Regions from separate parts of the Micromonospora sp. M42 genome, predicted to be linked through region 4. Evidence: riboswitches for the same ligand, from Rfam matches in the RefSeq annotation. Region 4 holds a riboswitch; each other region holds the start of a gene.

Evidence for each region. Region 4 has a riboswitch for cyclic di-AMP ahead of MCBG_RS03400 (LysM peptidoglycan-binding domain-containing protein). Riboswitches for the same ligand answer to the same signal wherever they lie in the genome.
Region 1: linked by a shared signal. The riboswitch ahead of MCBG_RS17355 (coiled-coil domain-containing protein) and the one ahead of MCBG_RS03400 (LysM peptidoglycan-binding domain-containing protein) in region 4 are both predicted to bind cyclic di-AMP.
Region 2: linked by a shared signal. The riboswitch ahead of MCBG_RS19625 (C40 family peptidase) and the one ahead of MCBG_RS03400 (LysM peptidoglycan-binding domain-containing protein) in region 4 are both predicted to bind cyclic di-AMP.
Region 3: linked by a shared signal. The riboswitch ahead of MCBG_RS09305 (C39 family peptidase) and the one ahead of MCBG_RS03400 (LysM peptidoglycan-binding domain-containing protein) in region 4 are both predicted to bind cyclic di-AMP.

The regions. Positions count from the first base shown of each region.
Region 1 is NZ_KK037233.1:3,806,908-3,811,893, reverse strand. It holds gene MCBG_RS17365 (helix-turn-helix transcriptional regulator) at 32-373, opposite strand; gene MCBG_RS17360 (carbonic anhydrase) at 533-1,192, shown strand; gene MCBG_RS17355 (coiled-coil domain-containing protein) at 1,254-2,279, opposite strand; cyclic di-AMP (ydaO/yuaA leader) riboswitch at 2,283-2,414, opposite strand; gene MCBG_RS17350 (YibE/F family protein) at 2,569-3,852, opposite strand; gene MCBG_RS17345 (SHOCT domain-containing protein) at 4,017-4,226, opposite strand; gene MCBG_RS17340 (metal-sensitive transcriptional regulator) at 4,352-4,651, opposite strand; gene MCBG_RS17335 (heavy-metal-associated domain-containing protein) at 4,732-4,938, shown strand; gene MCBG_RS17330 (hypothetical protein) at 4,974-4,986, shown strand, end outside.
Region 2 is NZ_KK037233.1:4,259,275-4,264,260, reverse strand. It holds gene MCBG_RS19635 (C40 family peptidase) at 1-317, shown strand, start outside; gene MCBG_RS19630 (N-acetylmuramoyl-L-alanine amidase) at 383-2,416, opposite strand; cyclic di-AMP (ydaO/yuaA leader) riboswitch at 2,655-2,792, shown strand; gene MCBG_RS19625 (C40 family peptidase) at 2,806-3,837, shown strand; gene dcd (dCTP deaminase) at 3,902-4,480, opposite strand; gene MCBG_RS19615 (pyridoxamine 5'-phosphate oxidase family protein) at 4,559-4,986, shown strand, end outside.
Region 3 is NZ_KK037233.1:2,065,602-2,070,587, forward strand. It holds partial or broken gene MCBG_RS35135 (CDP-glycerol glycerophosphotransferase family protein) at 1-1,348, shown strand, start outside; gene MCBG_RS09300 (alpha/beta fold hydrolase) at 1,357-2,103, opposite strand; gene MCBG_RS09305 (C39 family peptidase) at 2,370-3,215, opposite strand; cyclic di-AMP (ydaO/yuaA leader) riboswitch at 3,410-3,550, opposite strand; gene MCBG_RS09310 (hypothetical protein) at 3,851-4,615, opposite strand; gene MCBG_RS09315 (hypothetical protein) at 4,755-4,986, opposite strand, start outside.
Region 4 is NZ_KK037233.1:823,486-828,471, reverse strand. It holds gene MCBG_RS03410 (M4 family metallopeptidase) at 1-679, shown strand, start outside; gene MCBG_RS03405 (YbaB/EbfC family nucleoid-associated protein) at 775-1,224, opposite strand; gene MCBG_RS03400 (LysM peptidoglycan-binding domain-containing protein) at 1,408-2,052, opposite strand; cyclic di-AMP (ydaO/yuaA leader) riboswitch at 2,051-2,196, opposite strand; gene MCBG_RS03395 (LLM class flavin-dependent oxidoreductase) at 2,369-3,931, shown strand; gene MCBG_RS03390 (winged helix-turn-helix transcriptional regulator) at 3,978-4,454, shown strand; gene MCBG_RS03385 (SDR family oxidoreductase) at 4,488-4,986, shown strand, end outside.

The DNA of each region.
Region 1 (4,986 bases), 3.0 Mb from region 4:
CCGCGCGGGCGCACGCGGTCGCGGGAACCGGTCACCGGTCGGCGGTGACGTCCCCGGCCGGCTCGGCGGCGAAGAGGGCCAGCAGGGCGCCGACCTGCTGGTCGGCCTCCGCCGGGTGCCGGAAGCGTCCCTTCGGGTTGATCGTGTACTCGTTGCGCCGCCCCACGCGGGTGCGCCGCAGGTATCCCCCGGCTTCCAGGTCGGCGACGATGGCCTGGGCCGCCCGCTCGGTGACGCCCACCTCGTCGGCCACGTCCCGCAGCCGCGCCGTGGGGTTGCGCGCGATCGCCAGCAGCACATGTCCGTGATTGGTGAGGAAGGTCCAGTTGCGGCGGCTCCCGTCCTCACCTGGTGTCGTCGCCATGGTGGCCATGCTATGGCCATCGACGCTGCCGACCCGAATCGGACGCGGGCCGGCACGGGAAAGTATGAAATGCGTATCACGAATCTTGACGTGCCCCTGACGCCGTGTGACCGTGAAGTCGCGAGGCCGTCCGGCCTGGTCGTTCCGCAGGTAGACGAGGTGAGGCAGATGACGCCGAGAAGCCCGGAGCAGGCGCTCGCCGAGCTGCGTGCCGGCAACCACCGGTTCGTCACCGGTGTGCCGCAGCATCCGAATCAGGACGCCGGGCACCGGGCGGCGGTGGCCGACGGCCAGCACCCCTTCGCGGTGATCGTCGGCTGCTCCGACTCGCGGCTCGCCGCGGAGATCATCTTCGATCGGGGTCTCGGTGACCTCTTCGTGGTGCGTACCGCCGGGCACACCGCCGGGCCCGAGGTGCTCGGCAGCGTCGAGTACGCGGTCACCGTGCTGGGCACGCCGCTCGTGGTGGTGCTCGGGCACGACTCCTGCGGCGCGGTCCAGGCCGCCCGGGAGGGGGTCCGGACCGGCGCCGCTCCGGCCGGGCACCTGGGAGCGGTGGTGGACGCGGTCTCGCCCAGCCTGCTGCGCGCCGCCCGGCAGGGCATCGACGACCTCGACGGCATCATCGACGTCCACATCGCGCAGACCGTGGAGACGCTGCTGGCCCGGTCCTCCGTGCTGGCCGAGCGGGTCGCGGCGGGCCGGTGCACGGTGGCGGGGATGTCGTACCGGCTCTCCGGCGGCGAGGTGCGGACAGTGGCGCAGGTCCCGGCGTCACTGCCCGCTCCCTCGTCGCCGGCGGACGCGGACGCGGCGCTGGCCGGCTGACCGGAGCGCCGGACGACGAAGGGGCCGCCCACGGGGGCGGCCCCTTCTTGCTGCGTCCAGGTCAGAGCATCGACATGTGGACGTGGTCGGTGTGGTTCGACGGCCCGCTGTACGACCTCCAGCCGGTGGCCGGGAACCAGATCTGCCGGTTCCAGATCACGTAGTAGATGCCCAGCCGGTCGGCGTTGCGGATGAGGAAGGCGGCCACGTCGTTGCCGTACTTGCGGGTGTCGTTGTTGTGCCAGGGTGAGAAGCCGCTGTTCTGCAGCGACCAGTCGCACGCCTTGCCCTTGGGGTGCTCCCACGGCCCGCCCGGCCGGTAACAGCCCACGAAGCGCGTGTAGCCGGCGCGCCGGACCTCCTTGTAGGCGTGCAGCGTCCGCGGCGTGATGCAGCCCGAGGTGGTCGGGTCGTTCTCGCTGCACGACTCGGCCTTCCAGCCGCCGTCGGCGGTGCGGCCGGGGCCGATCTTGGCGACCGGTGAGGTGGCGTCGACCAGGCCGCCGGTGAAGCCGAGGCCGCCGACGAGCTTGAGGGCGCGTTCGGCCTGCACCTTCTCGCGCTCCATCGCGTTCTTCTGCTTCTCCTGCTCGCGCACCTCGGCGTCGAGCGCGATCTTGGCCGTCTCGGCGCGGTTCTTGACCGCGTTGATGGCGGCCAGGCGCTGCGCGTTGAGGAGGTTCAGCTCGTCCAGGGCGTTGACGCGGCGGACGAACGAGTCGGGCGAGTTGCTCTCCAGCAGCATCGCCATCGCGCCCATCCGGCCGGTCCGGTAGGACTGGGCGGCGAGCTGGTTGACCTGCGGGCTGAGCGCCTCGAGTTCGGCCTGTGCCGCCTGTACCTCGGCGGCCAGCCGCCGCTGGCGGTCCTGCGACTTGGCCAGCTTCGCCTTCGCCTGGAGGAAGTTCCGGTTGGCGCTGTCGATCGCCTCGGTGATGAGCGGTGGTTCGCCGTCCTCCTCGTGCCCGGACGGCTTCGGGGCCGCCGCGGCGGGGGCCGCCGTCGCCGAGTTCGGCCCGGCCAGCACTGCCAGCGAGGCCAGCACGGCCACCAGGGGTGTCAGCCAGCGGCGCAGGGGTGGCGTCACAGTGTTCCCTTCCGTCGGCCGCCGACCGGGTTAGCTGACGGGTTCGGGACGGAAGTGGCCCCTACCGCTCGCGCGGATTCACCCCATGTACCTGGTTCCCCGGCTCGCCCGCAGGCGATTGGGCGGCGGCACCGCTGGCGCCGGTGCGCGCCTTCGGCGGTGACCGGCAGCGAGGTTACCCGACAGCACTCCTGCGGATCTACGTCCGGAAGCCGACCAATAGCGAGATTTCGCCGTGGCGCACCGTGACCAGCGTCGCGTTTGAAATCGATGGTCACCGTGCGGAGTGTCACCATGTCGCCTCCGTACTTTTTCCGCCGCCGAGCGCCTCCAGCGCGTCGTCGCGTCCGGTCGGCGGACGGGGCGGCGGGGGCACGGGCGACGCCGGCTCCGGACCGGGCGCGCGCCGTCCGGCGGTGGTCACGATCGCGGCCAGTGCGGTCGTCAGCGGTACGGCGGCGATCAGGCCGAGCGTGGCCACCGCGCTGCGGACGATCTCCTGGGCGAGGAACTCGCTGGTGAGGATCTGGCTCACCGGGCGGGAGTCGGCGACCAGCAGGAGCAGCAGTGGCAGCGACGCGCCCGCGTACGCCAGCACGATGGTGTTGACGGTGGACGCGATGTGGGCCCGGCCGACGCGGGTCGCCGCCCGGTAGAGCTGCCGCCGGGACAGCCCCGGGTTGGCGTGCGCGAGTTCGGTGACGGTGGCCGCCTGGGTGACGGTGACGTCGTCCAGCACGCCCAGCGAGCCGATGATGATGCCCGCCAGCAGCAGCCCGTGCAGGTCCACGTCGCCCTGGAACATGGACAGCGTGGTGGCGTCCTCGCTGCCGAAGCCGGTCAGATGGGTGGCGGACGTGGCGAGCAGGCCGAGCACGCCGGTGATCACCAGGCTGCCGAGCGTGCCGAGCACCGCCACCGACGTCTGCGCGGTGATCCCGTGCGTCAGATAGAGCACCACGAACATGATCAACGCGGCGCCCACGATCGCCACCAGCAGCGGCGGCTGGCCGCCACCGATGCCGGGCAGCACGAAGCCGAGCAGGATGGCGAAGCTGGCCGCCAAGCCGCCGAGCGCGGCGAGCCCGCGCCAGCGGCCGAACGCCACGATCGCGGCGGCGAAGAGCACAAGCAGCCAGATCAGCGGTGTGCCGCGCTGGTGCTCGGCGATGTTGTAGGACTTCATCGAAGGGTCGGCCGGGTCGATCAGCTCGACCAGGACGATCTTGTCGCCGACCTCGACCCGGGGCGCGCCCGGTCCGGCCGGGAGCGGCGTCTCGACCTGCCGTCCCGCGTCCGGGCCCTGCTCGGCGGCGACGGTCGCGGTGCCGCAGGGGCCGCCCGCGCCCTCCGGGGCCTCCGGCGTCGGCGGGCAGGGTTCGGTGACCACCCGGGTCACGGTGCCGTGGTAGCGGGGGACGTCCGCGCCGCCGACCGGCTCCCGGTCCTGCCGGGGCCAGAGCACCAGCGCGGCGATCACGGTGAGCGCGAACAGCGGCACCACCACGGCGACGAGCAGCCGCCGTACGCCCGGTGGCGTGGGCGGTGCGGGGCGGGTGTGGTCGGCACCCAAGGCGTCTCTCCCAACGGTCGCGGCGACGCCTGGTCCGCCGGACCGGTCTGGTCACCGGGCCGGCGCGGACGTGTCGACCACGTCCGGGTCGTCGCCCCGACATGGTAGGCAGCCCGGCTGGGTGCTCCCGGACACCGTGACCGGTGACGCGCGCCCCGCGCGGGTCAGGCCAGTCCGGCCCGGCGTCGCCGGTACTCGTCCTCGTCGATCTCGCCGCGGGCGTACCGCTCGTCGAGGATGCGCCGGGCCGCCGTCGGCCCGGACCGCTGCGGGCCGGTCCACCGCACGGCCAGCCAGAGGAGCCCTGCCAGCACCGCCAGCACCGCCAGGGACCAGATCCACATCCAGCCCATCATCGGGCTCTGCCACATCATCGGGCCGCCCTCCGTCCGTCACCGCGGGTCCGCCGGGGCCGGCCTGCCCGCCACTTCGACGGTACGGCCGCACGGGCGCGTCGGCGCGGGTCGATGTGCCCTGCTCGGAGGGGCGGAGGTCCCGTTCAGCCGCGCTTCATCAGGCGGCCGACGGCGGCCATCATCTCGGTCGCCATCTCGTCGGCCCGGCCCTCGGCGGCGCCCTCGTGCATGCAGTGCCGCGCGTGCCCGTCGAGCAGGCCGAGGCCGACCTTGTCCAGCGCCGCCTGGATGGCCGAGATCTGGGTCAGCACGTCGATGCAGTAACGGTCGTCCTCGACCATCTTCTCGATGCCACGGACCTGACCCTCGATCCGGCGGAGCCGGGCGAGGAGCTGGTCCTTGCTGGCGGTGTAGCCCCGGGTCGGGCTGGACGGAGCGGTCATGAGAACGAGGATAGCGTACCCCTCGGGGGTATGCTAACGTTCCGGCTGTACCCCCAGGGGGTATGAGATCGGAGGGCGACATGGAGAGCACCTACCAGGTGAGCGGTATGACCTGCGGCCACTGCGTCAACTCGGTGAGCACCGAGCTGAGCGCGCTTCCGGGCGTCACCGGCGTCCAGGTCGACCTGGCCACCGGCCGGGTCACCGTCACCAGTCAGAACCCGCTGGACACGGACACCGTCCGCGCGGCGGTCGACGAGGCCGGCTACGACCTCGTCGGTGCGTGACGGGTCCACGGGACCCGCAGAACCGAGGAGAAACCATGAACACGGCGA
Region 2 (4,986 bases), 3.4 Mb from region 4:
GCGCCCAGGTCGGCGACCCGTACGTGTGGGGTGCCACCGGCCCGAACGCGTTCGACTGCTCCGGCCTCACGCAGTACGCGTACAAGGCGGCGGGCATCTCGCTCACCCACTTCACCGGCGCGCAGTGGAACGAGGGCCGCAAGGTGTCCCGTTCCGAGGCGCGCCCGGGTGACCTGGTGTTCTTCGGCTCCGATCTGCATCACGTCGGGCTCTATCTCGGCAACGGGGTGATGGTGCACGCGCCCCGGACAGGCAAGCCGGTCCAGGTGTCGAGCATCAACACCCAGCCGCTCGCCGGCTTCGTCCGGGTCACCTGACCTCGGTCACACCGAAAGGCCCCCGGTCCGCATGGACCGGGGGCCTTCGCGTTCTCGGGGAGGGGTCAGCGCGGCGCGCCGACCGGGGACGGCAGGATCAGCACGTCGTCCAGGTTCACGAACATGATCCGGTGGCCGAACTGGACCTGCACGTACTGGTTCTTCCCGCGTACCACGGTCCGGTCACCCGGCGCGGAACCGTCGAACGAGACCGCCCGGTAGTACTCGCCGGGCAGCACCCCGCCGACCGCGTACCGCTGGCCGGCGGCGAACGTGTACTGCAGCGGAGAGATGGCCTGGTACGGGATGGTGTCCGGGTAGGCGGACTGCTCCGGGTAGGCGCGGCCGTACACCGGGATGGTGGCCTTGCCGGGCCGCGGGGTCACCACGAAGCCGGTGGCCCACTTGGCGGTGGGCGCGGAGGCCGGGTTGTGGAACCACGCCTTCTGGCCGAGGTACCAGATCGCGGTCCAGTCGCCCTGCCGGCCGGCGAGCGCGTACGTCTGGCCGGCCGAGGCGCGGGCGCCGTGGTCGGAGATGTACATGGTGTCCGGCGTGCCGTCCGGGCGCAGCCCGAGGTCGTTGACGAGCGGGGCGTCCGGGCTCGGCGCGGTCCGCAGGATCACCGCCGAGGAGCCGCGCGAGGGGCACGGCTGCGCCGGCGGGGTGGGCGTCGGGACGCCCGGCGGCTGCTGGTTGCAACCGGTGAACGCGGGCCGGTTGGTGGCGAAGTCCGGGTCGATGGTGACCAGGCCGGTCTTCGCCGTGCCGGTGCCGCGGAACGGCGCCTTCATCAGGTCGAAGTAGTGCGACCAGTCCCAGTAGGGCCCCGGGTCCCAGTGCATGCCGCCCACGTTGGCGGCGGTGATGCCGGGCACGTTGTCGTGGCCGATGATGTGCTGCCGGTCCATCGGGATGCCGAACTTCAGCGCCAGGTGGCGGACCAGCTTGGCGGAGGTGCGGTACATCGCCTCGGTGTACCAGGTGCCCTGGCCGGCGAAGCCCTCGTGCTCCAGGCCGATGGACTTGGCGTTGACGTACCAGTTGCCGGCGTGCCAGCCCACGTCCTTGGTCTTGATGTGCTGGGCGATGTAGCCGTCCACCGAGCGCAGCGTGTAGTGCCAGCCCAGGTAGTCGGCCCGCTTCACCAGGTCGACGCTCGGGCCGAAGTAGCCCTCGGTGTCGTGGATGACGATGTACTCGATCTTCTGCTGCTTCGGCCGGTCAGCCAGGTCGTGGTTGCCGTAGTCGCCCGGGTCGTCGCTGAGCTGCTCGTAGGGCGCGGGAATCCACTCGCAGGCCAGCCGGACCGGGCACTCCAGTCCGTCCGGCCGCTGCGCGGTGCGCAGGCCGAGGCGGGCCAGCCGGGCGCGGTCCGGCTTCGCGGCGGTGGCGGCGAGCGTGACCCGCTGGCCGTCGTCGGTGGTCCGGGTGGCGCCCTGGCCGAGCTGGTCGTAGACCTCGTCGGCGAAGGCCGCCGCCGCGTCGGCGGTGTCCGCGCCGGAGTAGCGGGCCACCGCGGCGTACCAGGCCGCCGGGTCGGTGCCGGCGCCGACCGGCCCGCCCAGAGCCTTCTGGTACGACGACAGCAGCGCCGCGCCGCCGCGGATGTTCGCGGCCGGGTCGGTGCGCAGCGTCCCCGCGTCCAGCCCGGTGAGCGCGGCGGCCGCGTCGAGCGTCTGGAGCGAGGCGCTCGGCAGCGGCGTCTCCCGCGTCGGCGCGGCGGCGGTGGCCGGGTCGAGCTTCAGCGGCCGGGAGTCGTCGCCGCGCGGGTCCTCGTCCTCGTCGACGTGGGCGCTGCCCGGCGTGGCGAGGATGTGCGCGGCGTCGGTCAGGTGCATCGGGCCGTAGCCGCCGCTGGTGCTGGGCTGACCCGGGTGGGTGTCCCAGCGGGACTCCAGATAGGAGACACCGAGCAGCACGTTCTGGGGGACGCCGTACTCGGCCGCGGCGGCGGCGTATTGTTGTTGCCGGTCGCTCGCGGGCGCGGACGTGTCCGGCGCGGCGGTAACCGGGCCGGTGGTCGCCAGCGCGGTGGCCGTGGCCACGGCGGCGGCGAGCAGTATCCGTCTGCCCGACGGCGGGGCGGAGAGATGCATCGAACCTCCTGGACAGGGATGGGGGTCACTGCGTTTCCACCCTCACTCCGCACACCCGCGACGGTCAATACCTTTCCAGTAAGTAATCAGTCGTGAAAGAAAATTTCACCTCCGTGCGCGGTGTGGCGCTGGATCGCGTACGGAGTGTCACGGCGCTGGAAGTTGCGGATCGATAACGGTGGTCCCTACTCTGGTGAATCGTCGGCCGCACGTCTCACCGTCCAACCCGGTCGGTGACGGTCCGACACCGCCGAGTCGCCTCCGGGCGAGCCGGGGAACCAGGTACCTGGGGTGAATCCGCAGCGCTGCTGCGGTAGGGCGGCTCCCTTCCCGCCCGAATCCGTCAGCTAACCCGGTAGGCGGTACGGAAGAAGGAGTACGGACGCCCGGTGGCACTCCATGCCCCGCGGCCGTCGTCGAACCGGTCGGTCGACCGGTCCAGCGCCGCGCCGCGTTCCCGCTGGTCCCGCTTCACCACCGCCCTCGCCGCACTGGTCGGCACCGCCGTCGTACTGACCGGCGGCGCCACTGCGGCACACGCCGAACCCTCGGTCGCCGAGATCGAGGCCCAGATCGACCGCGACTGGAACAAGCTCGAACCGGTCATCGAGCAGGTCAACGACGTACGCGAGCAGCTCGCCGCGCGGCGCAGGCAGGCCGACGCGCTCGGCCGGCAGATCGCACCCCTGCAAGCCCGGGTGGACGCCGCGCTCGGCCAGGTGGGCGGCCTCGCCGCCGACGCCTACAAGGCCGACAACCTCTCCACGGTCAACGCGCTGCTCGGCAGCCGCTCACCCGGTGACCTGGTCGACGGCCTGGAGCTGCTCGACCGCTTCGCGCACCGCCAGCACGAGCAGGTGCGCTCGGTCGCCGCGCTGCGCGACGAGCTGGCGGCGAAGAAGAAGCCGCTGGACGAGATGATCGCCGGCCTGGCGCGCACCGAGGCCCAGCTCGCGGCGAAGAAGAAGCAGATCGACGCCGAGATCGCCAAGCTGGAGAAGCTGCGGCTCAAGGTGTACGGCAAGGGCGGCGGCGGCCCGCTGCGCCCGGCGCCCTGCCCGGCCGGCTATCCCGGCGGCCCGGCCGGAGCGGCGGTGAAGTTCGCCTGCGCCCAGATCGGCAAGATCTACGTCTGGGGCGCCGCCGGCCCGGACCACTTCGACTGCTCGGGCCTCACCATGGCGGCCTGGGCCAAGGGCGGCGTCTCGCTGCCGCACAGCGCACGCCAGCAGCACGGCGTGACGAAGCGCATCAGCCGGGCCGAGCTGCGCGCCGGCGACCTCGTCTTCTACTACAGCGACCTGCACCACGTGGCGATGTACGTGGGCGACGGCTGGGTGGTGCACGCCTCCCAGTCCGGCAAGCCCATCACGATGAAGCGGGTCGACGACGGCGACATCAACAGCTACGGCCGCGTGTAAGGAAGGGCCCCCTCTTAACGCCTCCGGTAGAGGAGGGGGCCCTTCTTAACAACTGCGGGCGGCGTCAGCGCGTCGGCCAGGTGCGCCAGCTCTGCCAGGACCGGCTCGGCGTCGGGCCGCGCTGCCCCTGGTAACGCGAGCCGTAGACGGCCGAGCCGTACGGGTGCTCGGCCGGCGAGGAGAGCCGGAAGATGCAGAGCTGGCCGATCTTCATGCCGGGCCAGAGCGTGATCGGCAGGTTCGCCACGTTCGACAGCTCCAGCGTGACGTGGCCGGAGAAGCCGGGGTCGATGAAGCCGGCTGTCGAGTGGGTCAGCAGCCCCAGCCGCCCCAGGCTCGACTTGCCCTCGAGCCGGCCCGCGAGCTGGTCGCCCAGCGAGATCACCTCAAGCGTGGAGGCGAGCACGAACTCGCCCGGGTGCAGCACGAACGGCTGGCCCTCGGGCACCTCCACCATCGAGGTGAGGTCGTCCTGCTGGACCGACGGGTCGATGTGTGTGTAGAGGTGGTTGTTGAAGACCCGGAAGAGCCGGTCCAGGCGTACGTCGATGCTCGACGGCTGCACCAGCGTGGGCTCGAAGGGCTCCAGCGCGAGCGTGCCGGCCTTGATCTCGGAGATCAGGTCGCGGTCGGAGAGCAGCATCGGAACACCATAGCGACCGGTATGGGTGACCTGCGTGTCGCACTACTTCTTCGTACACGTGTTCGATAGGATGTCCGCATGGCTTCCTGGTCCGAATTCGCCGCCGACGAGCCCCGCCTCGCCGGCGAGATCCGCCTCCTGATGCAGCAGTACGGGCCGGGCTTCGGCTACCTCGCCACGGTCCGCGCCGACGGCGGCCCCCGCGTGCACCCGGTCTCCCCGGTGTTCACCGACGACGGCCTATGGTGCTTCGTCATCGACTCGCCGAAGCGCCGTGACCTCGAACGCGACGGCCGCTACGCGCTGCACTCGTTCCCGCCCGAGGAGAGCGACGACGAGGCGTACATCGCGGGGCGCGCGCGGCCGGTGACCGACCCGGCCACCGTGACGCGGCTGGCCCGGATCGCCCGCGCGTCGCCACATGGTGACTGGCGGCTGTTCGAGTTCACAGTCGAGGCGGCGATGCTGACCCGGCGCGACCCTGTCGCCCAGCCCGGCGCCGCTCC
Region 3 (4,986 bases), 1.2 Mb from region 4:
GGGCGGCGAACCTTCCGGTACGCACGTGGACGCCGCTGGTCGCCGCCCGGCTCGGTGACGCGCTGCTGGTGCTGCTCGCCGTGGTGGCGCTCGCCGCCGCGCTGGCCCTGCCCGCCTTCACGGCGCTCGCCGCCGCGCTGCTCGTCGGCGCCGGCTGCGGGGCGGTCGCGCTCGACCTCGCCCGGCGCCGGTTCCGGCCGCCCGCCGGGCGGGGGCCCGGTCGGCCGCGCGCTGCCGCCGCCACCAGCCCGAGTTCGTGCTGCACTTCTCCGCGCCGCCCGGCTCCGAGTACCAGGTCACCATGTGGCTGCCGTACCTGGAACGGATCGGCCGCCCGTTCATGGTGGTGCTGCGCGAGCCGGAGCTCCTGCCGGCCGTCGCCGCCGCCACCCGCGCCCCGGTGGTCCTCTGCCCCACCCTGAAGGCGCTCGACGAGGCGCTGGTGCCCAGCCTGCGCGTCGCCTTCTACGTCAACCACGGCGCGAAGAACGCCCACCTGATCCGGTTCAACCAGCTCACCCACGTGCAGCTGCACCACGGCGACAGCGACAAGGCCCCGAGCGCCAACCCGGTCTCGGCCATCTTCGACAAGATCTTCGTGGCCGGGCAGGCCGCGATCGACAGGTACGCCCGCGCGGGCGTGGAGATCCCCGCCGACAAGTTCGTCGTGGTCGGCCGGCCCCAGGTCGAAGCCATCGAGGTACGCCGGGAGCCGGTCGCCGCGTCGGCGCACCCGACGGTCCTCTACACCCCGACCTGGACCGGGCACCACGCCGACGCCAACTACTGCTCGCTGCCGGTGGCCGAGACGCTGATCCGCCGGCTGATCGACCGCGGGGCGGCGGTGATCCTGCGCGCCCACCCGTACACCGACAAGAACCCGGCCTCGGCCCGCCAGCTCGCCCGGCTCACCGAGCTGCTCGCCGCCGACCGGGCCAAGACCGGCCGCCCGCACCTGTTCGGCGCCGCCGCGGCCCGCGAGCTGACGCTCACCGAGTGCGTCAACCGCGCCGACGCGCTGGTCTCCGACGTCTCCGGCGTCATCTCCGACTGGCTCTACTCCGGCAAGCCGTACGCGGTCACCGACACCGGCGCCGACGGCGAGCACTTCGTCGAGCGGTTCCCGCTCGCGGCGTCCGGCTACGTGCTGCGGCGCGACATGTCCAACGTGGACCAGGTGATCACCGACCTGCTCGACGCCGACCCGAAGGCCGCGCAGCGCTGGGCGGCGCGCACCCGCTACCTGGGCGACTTCCCCGCCGACGCCTACGCCGAGGCGTTCCTCGCCGCCGCCCGCCGCGAGCTGCAGGCCGACTGGGCGGTCCCGGCGCAGCGCGCCGTCGTGTAGGCCCCGCTCTACAGGTACGCGTCGAGCAGGGCGAGCACGGCGGCCGGGTCCTCGACGTGCGCGTTGTGGCCCAGGCCGGGCAGGGTGGCCACCGGCACGCCCAGCTCCTTGAGCTGCGCGTCGCTCACCATCGGGTCCTGCTCGCCGCGGGCCAGCAGCACCGGCACGCCGGTCGCGGCCAGCAGGGCGGGCAGCCGAGGCTCGCCGACCGCGAACGCGGCCGGGTCCATCGCCAGCCGCCAGCGGCCGTCGACCCGCCGCAGCCCCGCCTCCACCACCGGGTGGTCCGGGGCGAACAGCCCGGCCAGCCCCGAGACGCGCAGGTAGCGGCGGGCCACCTCGTCCCGGGTGGCGAACCAGGTGACCGGCCGGGCGGCCAGTTCGCTCGCCTTCGCCAGCTCGGCCGGGGACCAGACCGCCTTGATGCCGAGCCCCACCACCGCGTCGACCGGAAGAGCCCGCTGCCGGGCCGCGAGCGCCAGCGCCACCACCCCGCCGAGCGAGTGTCCGAGCAGCACCAGCCGGTCGTGCGGGCCCAGCCGGAGCGGACCGAGCCCGTCCGCGACGCGCTGGGCCAGGGCGTCGAACGAGTAGCCGTCGAGCGGCGGCGACCAGCCGTGGCCGGCCAGGTCGGGGGCGAGCCAGCGCCCGGGCCAGCGGCGCTCCAGCAGCGGCGCCCAGGGCAGCCACACTTCGCCGGTGGCGCCCATGCCGTGCAGGAGAATCAGGTGCCGGTTCCCCGTCGCATCGCCCATTGGCGCAGTCTGCCACCGCCCGCCCCGGACACGCGAGACCAAACCCGACCGACCCGCCCCCACGCCCCACGCCGCCCGCCCTCGCCCTCGCCCTCGCCCTCGCCGCCGATCTTGGAGTTGTGGTGCCTTCCATAGCGGGCGAGCCGGGCATACCAGGCGCCACAAGTCCAAGATCGACGCGCCGAGAGGGCGGCGGGCCAGGGCGGGTGGGGACGGGGAAGGCCGGCGCCCCGGGAGGGGTGCCGGCCTTCCGGGGGTGCGGAGGGTCAGGCGGAGTAGCCGCGGCTGGCGATCCAGTGCGCCAGGTCGATCGTGGTGAGCCAGTACGACGGCAGCGACGGGTCGGCCGAGTCGGCGATCCGGACGGTCCGGCCGTCGTCCTTGTAGCCGATCACCGCGACGTAGTGGCCGCCGGGGAACGAGTGCCAGCCGCCGTTGGTGTCGGTGGCGGTGCCGGCGACGTTCGCGACGACCCCTCGGCCGTTGCTGATCGCCTCGACCACGTCGGCCTGGAGCCGGTCCATCTGGGCCGGGCTGGCCGAGCCGGGAATCATCCGGGTCCGGTACGGGTTGCCCTTGACCTGCTGGTTGAGCACGCGCGTGGTGTCCTCGGCCGAGTTGGTGCCCATCTCGGTGGTGCCGAGCGGGCCGGCGAGTGCGTCCTGGCTGCGCTCGATGCCGGTGGCGCTGAGCGCGTTGCGCACGGCGGCCGGGCCGCAGTAGTAGTAGTTGATCTGCGCCTGGTAGTCGTAGTCCAGCGTCTTGCTCGACGGCGGCTTCGGCGCGGCCTTGGTGACGTCCGGGTCCGCCGCGGCCTTCTTCGCCGACGGGGAGGCGCTGGGCGACTTGCTGGGCTCGGCGCTCGGCGACACCGGCGGGACGCCGATACGCGCCTCGCTGCGGCTGGCGGGCTCGCCGAGCCGTGCGCCGAGTTCGGCGACCGAGGCGGTGTTCTCCTGCTGGACCGGGGCGTCCTCACCGGCGGCGAGGGCGGTGCCGGCGCCGGCGGCCAGCACGAGCGCCGCGGCCGATCCGGCGATGATCTGGTACGGGCGTTCGGTGGCGATCCGCCGCAGCTGACGCTTCAGGTGGTGCTTCACGAAATCCTCCACGGGGGGCGTGATCGGCACACGCCGGCCCGGCACGTGGAGGGGTTCACACGTGCTGGCAGGCCGGATTGGCCGGGGGAACGGGTACGCCCGCGATGCCGGGCGCCCAGGGGCGGTTTGCCGGTCGCGTCAGGCGAGCGCGGGTACCGCGGAGCCGTGGAGGCGGGGGGACGATCGAGGGGTGGGCACGAGGATGGGACTCCTTCCGTGGCCGCCGACCGGGTTAGCTGACGGATTCGGGCGGGAAGTACGCCCTACCGCGGCAGTGGCCGCGGATTCACCCCGATGGTGCTCATGGTTCCCCGGTTCGTGATGACACGATTAGGCGGGTCGGCGCGGCGTCGCCTTCTGCGATCGGTTACCGCACCGGACGCGCCGACACTACCGGCGGGTACTGCCCCTGCCAAGCGCTCCCACCTGCGTAAACATGATCCCCGGTAACGGATTTCGGAACAGCCGGTTACTCACTTCACTCAATGGGACAAGCGGTGGTGACGGCGCCCGGGAGGCGAAAAGGGGACAGACGGCGAGCGCCTGACCGGCAATGGCGCGGCTCATTGGCCTGTTCTGCGCTCCACGCCCGTTTCGGCGCCGGGGGTGAGCCGGCTCACCACATTCCGGGTAACAATTCGGTCGCCTCAGCCGACCCGGGCCGGACGCCAGCGGGCGTTGCGGACGGACGCGCCGACCGGCAGGGGGATCGTCGCCACGCCGCGGGACACCGGGGCGGGCCGCACCGCCAGGGTGGCCGCGTACGCCTCGGCGGCGAGCGTACGGGCGGCCTCGGCGGCCAGTTCGGCGTCCCGCCACGCCTGCCGCTCCCGCTCGGCGGCGCTCTCCCAGCCGGTCCGGCGCCGGTCCCGTACGGCCCGGGCCAGCACGATCTCCTGCTCGGCCGGGTGCCGGCGCGGGTCCCACCCGTTGCGGCGCGCCAGCACGTCGGCGAGTTGCCGGGCGGACAGGTCGCCGCGCCAGTGCGCCGTCATGGCGGCGTGGTGCAGCCAGCGCTCCCGGGCCGCGTACTCCGCCGGGGTGCGCGGGGTGCGCGGGGCGGCCAGCGCGGCGGCCCCGGCCAGGCGGCGGGCGGCGCTGTCCGCCTCGTCGTACGCGGTCCAGGCGCGTTCCGCCTCGTCCTGCGCGGCCAGCCACCGTTCCCGGCGGCGACGGGCCGTCTGGGCGGCCCCGGCGGCGGCCACCGCCACCTCCTCGGCGTACCGGACGAGGTCGTCGCGGCGCGCGGCGTCCTGGTCCACCGGATCGGCGGCAGCCTCGGCGACGCCGTCGCGCTCGGGCCGGGCCACCAGCGCGGCGAGCAGGCCGAACGCGAGCAGCATCAGGAAGGACCAGATGGCGGCGGCCTCGGGGACCGCGGTGAGGAAGTGGTAGAGAGCGGTCTGCGACATGGTCGGCACCTCACGGGAAGAACCTGGCGGGAGAATCCGCACGGCCGGTCGGGGCGCGGCGCGGGGGCGCCGGGCCGTCGAAGGGCGGGTGCGGGATGACGTTCGGTGGGTGCGGTGACGGGCGCGGCCCGTGGGCGGATCAGCGGGCGGGCGGGGCCCGCAGGCCGACCGGCGCGGTGATCCGGCCGGCCGGGACCGGCTGCGGGTCGTTCGGGAGCGTGTCGGTGGCCCGTGCGGCGGGCGCGGGTGCGCCGTCGGGACGGGCCTGCCGCTCGGCGGCGCGGTCGGATTCCGGTCGCGGGGCGGCCGGCGTGCTCACGTACGCCGGGCCGGCTGGCGCGGCCGGGGCGGCGACGGCCGGCAGCGTGGCC
Region 4 (4,986 bases):
CATGTACAACGCCATGCTGCTGAAGACGTCGTCTTCGTCCTACCTGAAGTACCGCGTCTGGACGTTGCAGGCGGCGAAGAACCTCTACCCGAGCAGCTGCACCGAGTTCAACGCGGTCAAGGCGGCCTGGGCGGCGGTCAGCGTACCGGCCCAGTCGGGTGAGCCGACCTGCGCCGGCGGCACCCCGACGCCCACGCCGACCGCCACCACCACCCCGCCGTCGGGCGGCTGCTCCGGCAACAAGCTCGCCAACCCCGGCTTCGAGTCGGGCAACGTGAGCTGGACCGCCTCGTCCGGCGTCATCACCACCGACAGCGGCCAGGCCGCGCACGGCGGCTCGTACAAGGCGTGGCTGGACGGGTACGGCTCGTCGCACACCGACACGCTCAGTCAGTCGGTGACGATCCCGGCCGGATGCCGCGCGACGTTCAGCTTCTGGCTGCACATCGACAGCGCGGAGACGACCACCGGCACCGCGTACGACAAGCTCACCGTCAAGGCCGGCAGCACCACGCTGGCCACCTACTCCAACCTGAACAAGGCCACCGGCTACGTGCAGCGGTCCTTCGACATCTCGTCGCTCGCAGGCACCACGGCGACCATCTCGTTCAGCGGCGTGGAGGACAGCTCACTGCAGACGTCCTTCGTCGTCGACGACACCGCGGTCACCCTGAGCTGACCGTGGCGTAGCGCGGCCGGTCGTCGTCCTCCCGGCGGCCGGCCGCCTCGTCGTGCCGGGCGGTGCCGCGTCGCGCCTGGCCGCGTGCGGTCGGGTCAGGCCGGACGCCCGGCCTGGGACGCCGTGCCGCGGTCGCGGTGGATCCGCGCGGCCGCCTCGTGCATCGCGCGACCGAACAGCTCGGCCTGGTCACCCATGCTGCCGAGCCGGGCGGCGAGCGCGTCCGCGTCGGCCCGCGCCGACGCGCTGACCCGGGCGTCCAGCTCGGACAGCGCGGCGTTGGCGGCGGCGGTGACATGTCCGCAGAGGACGTCGAGGGGCTCGCCGGCCAAGTCCGGGTCGATCGTCACGGAATCCAGCCGGCCACCCTGAACGGCGACCGCGCGGACCCGGCCGTCGGCTGCGGTGCCCTCGGCGCGCAGCAGGTCGCCCGGCTCGCCGTCGGCGTGCTCCGAGGCCCGGGAGCGCATCGCGGTGAGCGCCTGCTGCGTGCGGGTCAGCAGTTCGTCGATGCTCGCGGCCGCCGAGAACGGATCGTTGGTCATTTCCGCGCTTTCTTCACGTCTGAGCCGATCATCGTGACCCTAGCAACCGGCTCCGACGAATCGCGGTCAGCGGCCGTCACGGGTGGCGTCCGGTGCCGCGAGCAGGCCGGACACCGGCGGCGCGGCGTGTCGCGGACGGCCGGACGCCCGGCCGGAGCGAACCGGCCGGGCGTCCGGACCAGATCAGCGCAGACGCAGCCGCTGACCGGGGAAGATCAGGCCGGGGTCGTCGCCGACCACTGCCCGGTTGCGCTCGTGCAGGGCACGCCAGCCACCGTCGACCCGCTGCGCCACGGCGATCTCCGACAGCGTGTCCCCGCGCCGGACCACGTACGTCCCGGCCGACGGCTGCGGCGCCGCAGTCGTCGCGGCCCGCTCCGGCGCGGCCTTGCGCGTGGCGGCCCGCTTCGGGGCGGACTTCTTCGAGGTGGCCTTCTTCGGGGCCGCCCGCTCGGACCGGGTCGCCGCGGCGTTCGCCGAGCCGCCCTTCTTGCCGCAGACCGGCCACGCACCGATGCCCTGGCCGCGCAACACCTTCTCCGCGACGGCGATCTGCTCGGACCGGCTGGCCAGGTCGGCGCGGGCGGCGTACTTCTGGCCGCCGTAGCCGTTCCAGGTGGCGCGGGAGAACTGGAGCCCGCCGTAGTAGCCGTTGCCGGTGTTGATCTTCCAGTTGCCGCCGGACTCGCAGCGCGCGACCGCGTCCCAGTTGACGCCCGCGCTGGCCGGTGCGGCCGGGCCGAACAGGCTCGCGGCGCCGACGGCGGCGCCGGCCAGGACCGTTCCGAGAGCGGTACGGCGGCTTCGGGCCGAGTATGCAGTTGCCATGTGGATTCCTCCACGCCGACGAGGTGAGCTGTCGGGTTCGGGCCGAGGAGCCCGGCCGCCGGTGGCGGCTTCACCCCGAGGTGACGATGCACCGTGGAACGTGTGGTTCCCCCGCTCCCGCACGAGGTTCGGTTACCGGGGCCGGCGGCGGGATTTGGCGTTTCCGGCCCGCGGTGCCCGCGAATGCGAACGAAACCGACGCTAAGGACGGTTTGCGACGATCGTCCACTTCTTGTGACGGTGTTCACCCGGCCGGGCTACCACCTGTGGAGCTACCGTGGCAGGGCCGAGCAAGATCACGGGAGGGGCGGGACGGATGACCGATCACGGACACGAGCTCACCTTCGGCGGCTTCATCACGCCCGCCGCCGGGCAGCCCGACCAGGTGGTGGCGCTGGCCACGCTCTGCGAACAGGTCGGGCTGGACCTGGTCACGTTCCAGGACCACCCGTACCAGCCGGGCTTCCTGGACACCTGGACGCTGATGTCCTACGTGGCCGCCGTCACCGAGCGCATCCACCTGGCCGGCAACGTGCTCAACCTGCCGCTGCGCCAGCCGGTGGTGCTGGCCCGCAGCGTGGCCAGCCTGGACCTGCTCACCGGCGGCCGGGTCGAGATGGGACTCGGCGCGGGCGCGTTCTGGGACGCGATCGAGGCGACGGGCGGGCGGCGCCTGTCCCCCGGCGCGGCGGTCGAGGCCCTGGACGAGGCGATCCGGGTGATCCGCGAGGTCTGGGACACCGACCGCCGCGGCATGATCCGCGTCGACGGCGAGCACTACCGGGTGGTCGGCGCCAAGCGCGGCCCGGCGCCCGCGCATCGGGTGGGCATCTGGGTCGGCGCGTACAAGCCGCGCATGCTGCGCCTGGTCGGCCGCGCCGCGGACGGCTGGCTGCCCTCCCTGTCCTACCTGCCCAAGGGCCCCGACGAACTGCCCGCCCTGAACGCGCTCGTGGACGAGGGCGCGCAGGCCGCCGGGCGCGACCCGGCCGAGATCCGCCGCATGCTCAACGTGACCGGCACGTTCGCCCGCTCGTCGGCCGGCTTCCTGGCCGGCCCGCCGGAGCAGTGGGTGGAGGAGCTGGCCGGGCTCACGCTGGAGCACGGCGTCACCACGTTCATCCTCGGCAGCGACGAGCCACGCGCGATCCAGATCTTCGCCCAGGAGGTCGCGCCGGCGGTCCGCGAACTCGTCGCCGCCGAGCGCACCGCGCCCGGCAGCGGGGCCCGCGCGGTCGCCGACGACACGGCCGCCACCGGCGGCGCGGCCACGCTGGCGGTCACCCCCACCCCCGACCCGGGGGTACGTCTGAGCGCGCGCCGCCCCTGGGACGAGTCGACCCGGCCGACCGCCCCGCCGCCTCCGGCCGGCCAGGTCTACCCACCCCGGGGGCAGGCCGCCGGGCAGCACCTGGTGGACGTGCACGACCACCTGCGCCAGGAGCTGGCCCAGGTGCGCGACCTGCTGGAACAGGTCAAGCGGGGCGCCGTCTCGCCGGGCCGGGCGCGGGCGGCGCTCAACGAGATGACCATGCGGCAGAACAACTGGACGCTCGGGGCGTACTGCGCGGCCTACTGCACCATGGTCACCCAGCACCACGGGCTGGAGGACGCCTCGATCTTCCCGCACCTGCGCCGCTCCGAGGCCGGGCTGGCGGCCGTGCTCGACCGCCTCGAGGAGGAACACGTGGTGATCCACGGGGTGGTGGAGGGCGTCGACCGGGCGCTCGTGGAACTGGTCCACCGGCCCGGCGACTTCACGCAGCTCCAGGAGGCGGTGGACCTGCTCACCGACACGCTGCTGTCGCACCTGTCGTACGAGGAGCACCAGATCGTCGAGCCGCTGGCCCGGCACGGCTTCTTCCCCGGCCAGCTGTGAGGTAGCTGACTTTTGATTTCCTAAGTCAGGGGGTACCGTCGAAGCCATGACGGACCTCCTTGCGCAGCGTGACTCCTGGTCCACCGCCAACTGCTCGATCGCCCGGGCGCTGGAGGTGGTCGGCAACCGCACCACGCTGCTCCTGCTGCGCGAGGCGTCGTTCGGCACCCGCCGCTTCGACGACTTCGCGCGGCGGGTCGGCGTCAGCGAGCCCGTCGCCGCCGCACGCCTCAAGCAGCTCGTCGCCGACGGGCTGCTCGACCGGCGCCCCTACCGCGAGCCCGGGCAGCGCACCCGCGACGAGTACGTGCTCACCGCCAAGGGCAGCGACCTGATCCCGGTGCTGGTCGCGCTGCGGCAGTGGGGCGACACGTACGCCGCCGACGAGGCCGGCCCGGCCGTCCGGCTGACCCACGACGAGTGCGGCGCGGCCGTGCACGCCCGGCTGCGCTGCGACGCCGGACACGACGTACCGCCCGGCGAGCTGGCCGTCCTGCCCGGTCCGGGCCTGCTGTCCGCCTGACCCACCTTCCTTCCCCACCCCTCGGAGCGAGACATGAAGATCGCTGGAAGCACCGCCCTGGTCACCGGCGCCAACCGTGGCTTCGGCCGGCACCTGGCCGCCGAACTCGTCGCGCGCGGCGCGACCGTCTGGGCCGGCGCCCGCAACCCGGACACCGTCGACCTGCCCGGCGTCACCCCGGTACGCCTCGACATCACCGACCCCGCCTCGGTGGCCGCCGCCGCGGAGCGGGCCGGCGACGTGACGCTGCTGGTGAACAACGCCGGCGTGAGCACCGGCGCCGACCTGCTCGACGGTGACCTCGCGCAGATCCGGCTGGAGCTGGAGACGCACTACCTCGGCACGCTGTCGGTGGTACGCGCGTTCGCGCCCCGGATCGCGGCGAACGGCGGCGGCACGATCCTGAACGTGCTGTCGGCGCTGTCCTGGTTCACGATCCCCGGCGTCGGCGCGTACGGCGCGGCCAAGGCCGCCGAGTGGTCGATGACGAACGCGCTGCGCCTGGAACTGGCCGGCCGGGGCGTCCGGGTCG